Regions from separate parts of the Oceanobacillus kimchii X50 genome, predicted to be linked through region 1. Evidence: riboswitches for the same ligand, from Rfam matches in the RefSeq annotation. Region 1 holds a riboswitch; the other holds the start of a gene.
The links. Region 1 has a riboswitch for FMN ahead of C794_RS12330 (ECF transporter S component). Riboswitches for the same ligand answer to the same signal wherever they lie in the genome.
Positions count from the first base shown of each region.

Region 1 (3,432 bases):
TGGGAATATACATTTGTGTGATGTCTAGTTGGTGGGTTGCAATAATTGGTTTAATTTGTATGATAATTGGTTATTTATATACTGGAGGCCCTATTCCAATTTCATATACTCCATTTGGAGAATTATTCTCAGGAGTATTGATGGGATCCGTGATAATTGGTATTACTTACTATATTCAAACGGAGACGATAACTTCGGAAATAATTTGGGTTTCAATACCTATTACTATCTTTATCGGTTGTATCAATTTTGCAAACAATATCCGAGATCGCGAAGGGGACAAACGCGGAGGTAGAAAAACTATTGCAGTCTTGATTGGCAAAGAACGATCCGTTGCACTACTTGGGACATTAATGGCGTTGGCGTATATTATGACCTTATTGTATATCTTTATCGGGTTCCTTCCGATTTGGTCCTTTATCACTTTCTTAAGTGTCCCAAAAGCATATGGAGTCATTAAGAAATTCCAAGGTAAGAAAACATCGATTGAAATGATGCCGGCGATGGGCGCTACTGCAAAAACAAACACAATGTATGGAATGTTATTAGGGCTATCACTACTTATAACAGCATTGTTATAACTTTGAAAGGATGGAACTATGACAAATAAATTAAGTAAAGATAAGTTAAATTATTTTAAAAAGAAATTACAGCAAATGAAAGAGGATTTAGAGGATAGACAAGACAATAATACGAGTTCTGATGAACTCACTAATTTTGATAATCATCCAGCGGATTTGGGTACAGAACAATTTGAACAACAACGAGATGCTGGTCTTAATCTGATGCGAGAAGATCAATTACAAGAAATTGAAGATGCATTGCAAAGGATCGAAGATGGTACGTATGGGATTAGTGAAAAATCAGGTGAACCTATTCCAGAAGAACGATTAGAAGTAATGCCCACTGCCCGTCTTTTAGTATCAGAGGAAGAAGAAAACTATTAAAAAGCACTTCGTTTGTGCCAGAAGTAGTTGGTTCTCCACCGCACATAAATTTCAAAATTCCTTATATATCTAAAAAGCTTCGCTACCATTGTGGTTGCGAAGCTTTTTAATTTATTTTAGAGAAAACCTTGTTTGTTGTTGTTGAACCCAGGCTTGTAATTTTATAAATAATGGAATAAACAATACTGCAATAAATACACCTTTTAACATATTAAATGGTAATACACCTGCTATAACAGATATCCATTTAACTTGATTAGACATTTCCCATCCCATAAACCAACCATAAGCCGGTAAAATCAGATAGTAATTCATAACACTCATTCCAATTGCCATCACAAGCGTACCAATAACTAATCCAGTTAGTAATCCTTTCATACCTTTTACTCGGTGATAAATCATAGAAACTGGAACAACTAACATTACGCCTGCAATAAAGTTTGACATAACTCCAATTGGATCTGCAGATCCGGAAACTGCAAGATACAATAAATTCTTAAAACCAACTACTACAATGCCTGCAATTGGGGAGAAAATCAATGAAGCTATCAAAGCAGGTACATCACTAAAGTCTACTTTTAAATATGGTGTCGGTAAAAATGGTAATGGAAAATTAATAAAAAATAATACCAATGAAATTGTACTTAATAACGCAATGATAATTAACTTTAATAAATTGTTTCTTTTCGATTTTTGCATCTGTGTCTCCTCCATCAATTCATTCGACTCCGATCTTGTGATGAAGGACGATTACCTGTTATGTGTTTCATTAATAAAACCCTAGAGCGGAGCCCTAGGGTTTGAATACATCGTCAAATAATGCACACAAAAAATGTGTAACACAAACATGATCGACATCTTCTCCCATCCAGACTATAACTGTCGGTACTGGAATCTAACCAGATCAACCACAATACGTATGCAGCTCGCGGACTTTACCGCCGGTCGGGAATTACACCCTGCCCCGAAGATTGGAATCGAATATTTATTTGTTAGAAACCATTATACCTTCACATTGAATTTTTAGCAAGTATATTACTATCTTTTGATGAAGTAAGTAACAACGCTAACACAATTGCTGAAATACCAGAAGATAACTTTCCTATTATCATCGCAATCACCATGGATGATTCTATACCTGCAACAAAACCTAAATGGCCACCAAATACAAATGCACCACTCACTGCAAAAGCTACATTCATAACCTTTCCACGTTCATTCATTTGCGTTAATAATGCTAGCATAGGAATCACATGAGCTACAGATGCTATAAGCCCTGCCGTAGAAGCTGAATTTATTTGTAAACTATTACCAATCTTTTGTAAATGTTTCGAAGCAAGTTTTGTAATTACTGCAACAAATGGAAAGGCACCAGCTAACACAATTGCGATTAATCCGACTATTTGGATACCATCTTCTAGAGGAGCTAACCCCGGAATAACTGTGATTTCAGTAATGGTTTCAATACCAATCGCTAATAATCCAATTAACGCAATTGTTGTTACTGTTTTACCTAACCAATGAAATAGTATCATCATATTGTCAGCAAAAAATAGTAGTCCTATTAAAATACAAATTGAAAACACAATTGGAATTACAAGATTTCGAAACATCATAGACCAGTCAAGTCCAGCATAAAATCCTCCAATTAAGCAACCAATAGGGATTGTACTAATTCCAATCATTATCCCCTTCGCAAAATACGAATGATCTTGTTTTGTAATCATACTAAGTGCAACTGGTATGGTAAATGAAATCGTTGGTCCGAGCATAGTACCTAAAAATACCCAAGCAAATAACGCAGCTTCATTGCTTTCAGCCATTTGTTCTGCAAGTGCTTGTCCACCCATATCTAATGCCAATATTGTATTCGCAAATGTAGATGGGTCTGCCCCAATCCATCTGTATAAAGGTGTTACGATCGGAGTCAAAATATTAGCAATTACTGGAGCTAAAGAGACTATTCCTACTATTACTAATGCTAACGTCCCCATAGACATAATTCCTTCTTTAAATTTTTCCCCCAAGCCTAAGCGATTACCAGCTAAATAATCAATACCACCAAGTAATAAAAAAGCTGCTAATATCAACATTATAATTTCATTTATATTCATACCTTTCCCCTTATGTATATCCATATAAAAAATGGTTATTCTTAACCCAGCATACACTATATCAAATATAGATTAAACAATACATTAATAGAATTTTTAAAATAGAAAAAAGTCTGTAGGAAAGAAATTTCTTCCTTTTCTACAGACTTTTACTGTAACAAGCTATTACTATTCTTCTAGATTAATAAATAGTTTTCCTTCAGCTTGTTCTCTTGTTTCATTACCGAAGCTATCTTTTGCAATAACTTCAATAACTGCACCATCTGCAACTGCATTACTCGTAGCAGTCCAATAACCAACATACTTACCTTCTGAAACTTCCATCATTGGAAGTTCAGTTGCATTCGTAAGTCCAAGGTTCGTTAATGGCA
Region 1 is NZ_CM001792.1:2,368,009-2,371,440, forward strand. It holds gene C794_RS12320 (1,4-dihydroxy-2-naphthoate polyprenyltransferase) at 1-581, shown strand, start outside; gene C794_RS12325 (TraR/DksA C4-type zinc finger protein) at 600-947, shown strand; gene C794_RS12330 (ECF transporter S component) at 1,059-1,646, opposite strand; FMN riboswitch at 1,800-1,923, opposite strand; gene eutH (ethanolamine utilization protein EutH) at 1,958-3,061, opposite strand; gene C794_RS12340 (S8 family peptidase) at 3,230-3,432, opposite strand, start outside.

Region 2 (3,432 bases), 1.1 Mb from region 1:
TCCAAACGTATGGAATTAATGCCATTCGCTCAAATCTCCTCTCGCTTAGGTGGAGCAATTATACTGCTCATTACTGGCTTAATCATACAAATGTTCTTATAGACAACATTATTAAGAGCTTTTATTGTGAGAAAAATGATCACAATAAGAGCTTTTTTATGTTTGTAATTAACGATAGAATTTAGCGTCAATAAAAAAAGTGAAATATTTTATATGTGAATCAATTTCATAATTAATAAAATCCGAATGTATTGCTGTTTGATTTCCATTGCAGACGGCGCTTTCCGCAGGCACGGCTTCAACTAACTAGGAAAAAAACCCCCTTTTCCTAGTGGATTTTCAGCTCGTGCTGATCCTGCAGGAGTCGCCGTCTTCCATTTCAATCAAAACCAAGTAATTCTAATAATCCGAACATTAATATTTATATTCAGTCTTATTATTCGTTTTTATAAAATTAAGCAATGGAAATTTACTCATATGGTATAATTACCTATATAACTAAACTTTTAGGAGGAATTTACATGGGTCTTTTTGATGGTATTATGGGGAATGCATCCGAAGTAGATAACGGGAAGATTGAAGAAGAATTTCAGCAAGTTTTAGCGGAATCAGAAAATATTGAGAGAACGTACAAACTTATTCGAGATTTATTTATCTTTACGAACAAGCGATTAATTCTAGTAGATAAACAAGGTGTAACAGGTAAAAAGATGGAAATCCATTCGATACCTTACAAAAATATAGTTCACTTTAGTATTGAAACTGCTGGAAGTTTTGATTTAGATGCGGAGTTAAAAATCTGGATATCTGGTAATTCTGTGCCTTTCCAAAAGCAGTTTAACAAAAGCTTAAATATATATGAAGTTCAAACCGTATTGGCAAGCTACGTACTTAATTAATTTATTTATTTTATTTGACATTAACTATCTGAAGTTTTACACTTTTACTTAGAATTGAATAGTGTATTCTTCGGGGCAGGGTGTAATTCCCGACCGGCGGTGACAAGTTAGTAAGAACTTGAAGTCCGTGACCCGCTTTCATGCGGTGGATCTAGTGAGAATCTAGAACCGACAGTAATAGTCTGGATGGGAGAAGAATAGCTGTATGGATACGTATATCTATTGACGTGGAGAAAACTAGGTTGTTTCTAGTTGTCTTAAATTTACGTATTTTTACACATATCGTTTATTAGAGTTAGCTATGCCCCGCAATCTACATATTGCGGGGCTATTTATATGGAGATTATGTAATTCATTTTTCCTTACATCGTTCTACGAGTGAGACTAATTTAGTTGCTTACTCTCTATTTCAGTATTATTCCCCCTTCAAAGAGATCACATTCATTTCTGATATTAAATTAAATAAAAGGAGCTGATGGTTTGTTTACAGGAGTTGTTCAAACAATTGGGCAAGTAACGAACGTGGAGAAACGACGAGAAACAATTCAACTTGTTATTCATACAACAGAGTCGCAATTGCTGCATTACAACGTTGGCGACAGCATGGCTGTTAATGGAGTGTGTCTGACTGCCACCAAAGTAGCTGAGGATACATTTATGGCTGATGTCATGCCTGAAACATTTCGATCTACCAATCTTCAATATGTGAGTATTGGTTCATCTGTGAATTTGGAAAGGGCGATGCGTGCAACAGATCGATTTGAAGGGCACATCGTTGCGGGTCACGTAGATTCCACTATTACCGTCAAACGTACATGGAAAGACCAAAATGCATATTACATGAGCTTCACATTGCCGATACCATATGCGCAAGAAGTCATTGCGAAAGGTTCAGTTACCTTGGATGGTACCAGTTTAACGGTTGTAGAAAAATCTAGTCATACATTTACGATTAGTTTGATTCCCCATTCACAGCAAGCATCGATTTTGTCCCAACGTCGAGTGGGTGATTACGTAAATATGGAGACGGATATGCTTGCTAAATATATTCTTCAAGCAAACAAGCAAACCTTATCACAGTCCTTTTTACAAGAAAATGGATTCTAAGGAGGGTAAATATGAACGAGCAAAGCAAGATAGAGCGGGCGATAGAAGATTTGCGGAATGGAAAATTGATTATTGTTGCAGATGATGCGGACCGAGAAGCAGAAGGAGATCTTGTTGGGCTCAGCGAGTTGGTAACGCATGAAAATGTTAATTTTATGACTAAATACGGACGAGGATTAATCTGCGTTCCAATTACAGAAAAACGAGCGGTGGAATTAGATTTAGATACAATGTCTAAAAATAATACCGATACGTATGGTACTCAATTTACGGTTAGTGTTGATCATTATACCAATTCTACAGGGATTTCTACGGCTGATCGTGCAGATACAATACGGGCTTTAGCTGACCCATTATCAAAAACGACAGATTTCAAGCGTCCGGGTCATATGTTTCCATTAATAGCGAAGAATGCAGGCGTATTGGAACGTAGAGGTCACACAGAAGCAGCTGTTGATTTGGCAAGTCTATCAAACTCGTTTCCATCGGCGTATATTTGTGAAATTTTAAATGATGATGGATCGATGGCAAGATATCCAGCTCTTGAAACACTGGCGAAACAATGGCATTTAACCTTAATTACAGTAGAAGATCTCGTTCAATATCGAAAAAAAGAAATAGCTATAGAAAATTAATCGTAGAGGAGTTTGATCGTATGACAATATATGAAGGAAACTATAATGGACAGGGAAAGAAGATTGCGATTGTAACAAGTAGATTTAATGAGTTTATTACTGCGAGACTATTATCCGGTGCAGAAGATATGCTTATTCGTCACGGCGTAGCTAGAGAAAATATCGATGTGATCTGGGTTCCTGGCGCTTTTGAAATTCCTTTTATAACTAAACGTGCAGTTAATTCACAAAAATATGACGGTGTATTAACGTTAGGAACAGTTATCCGCGGAGCAACTACACATTATGATTATGTTTGTAATGAAGTCTCCAAGGGAGTAGCCCAAGTAGGGATGAATAGCAACATACCAGTATTGTTTGGTGTATTAACAACAGAGTCGATTGAGCAAGCTGTAGAAAGAGCAGGAACGAAAGCTGGAAATAAAGGTGCAGAAACAGCGCTCGGGTTACTTGAAATGATATCATTAAACGAACAATTCCAAATAGAGAGCGTCGGAATGAACTAGTATGAACAAACTGTCCAGAAGTCTCACCGTGATAAACGAAGGCTATGGACAGTTTTTTTAGTTGCGTGAATTATAATATTTGAGTCAATTTCATCATTCTAAGTTTTATTTAAAATCGAATGTTTTATTGGTATTTATATAACAACGTTAGATTAACCGCAATCACTTGGCTTTGATTGTAATGAAAGAAGGCGACACCTGCTCAGAATAGCTGATGCTGTGCCTGGGGAAAGCTGTAATGAAAATAAAAATAGCGAACATTCGAACTTCACACAAAATATTTTG
Region 2 is NZ_CM001792.1:3,420,149-3,423,580, reverse strand. It holds gene C794_RS17395 (2-hydroxycarboxylate transporter family protein) at 1-102, shown strand, start outside; gene C794_RS17390 (PH domain-containing protein) at 522-899, shown strand; FMN riboswitch at 962-1,101, shown strand; gene C794_RS17385 (riboflavin synthase) at 1,380-2,006, shown strand; gene ribB (3,4-dihydroxy-2-butanone-4-phosphate synthase) at 2,018-2,641, shown strand; gene ribH (6,7-dimethyl-8-ribityllumazine synthase) at 2,662-3,147, shown strand.
Region 2: it holds a riboswitch for FMN, as region 1 does, so the genes downstream of both, C794_RS17385 (riboflavin synthase) here and C794_RS12330 (ECF transporter S component) in region 1, are expected to answer to the same signal.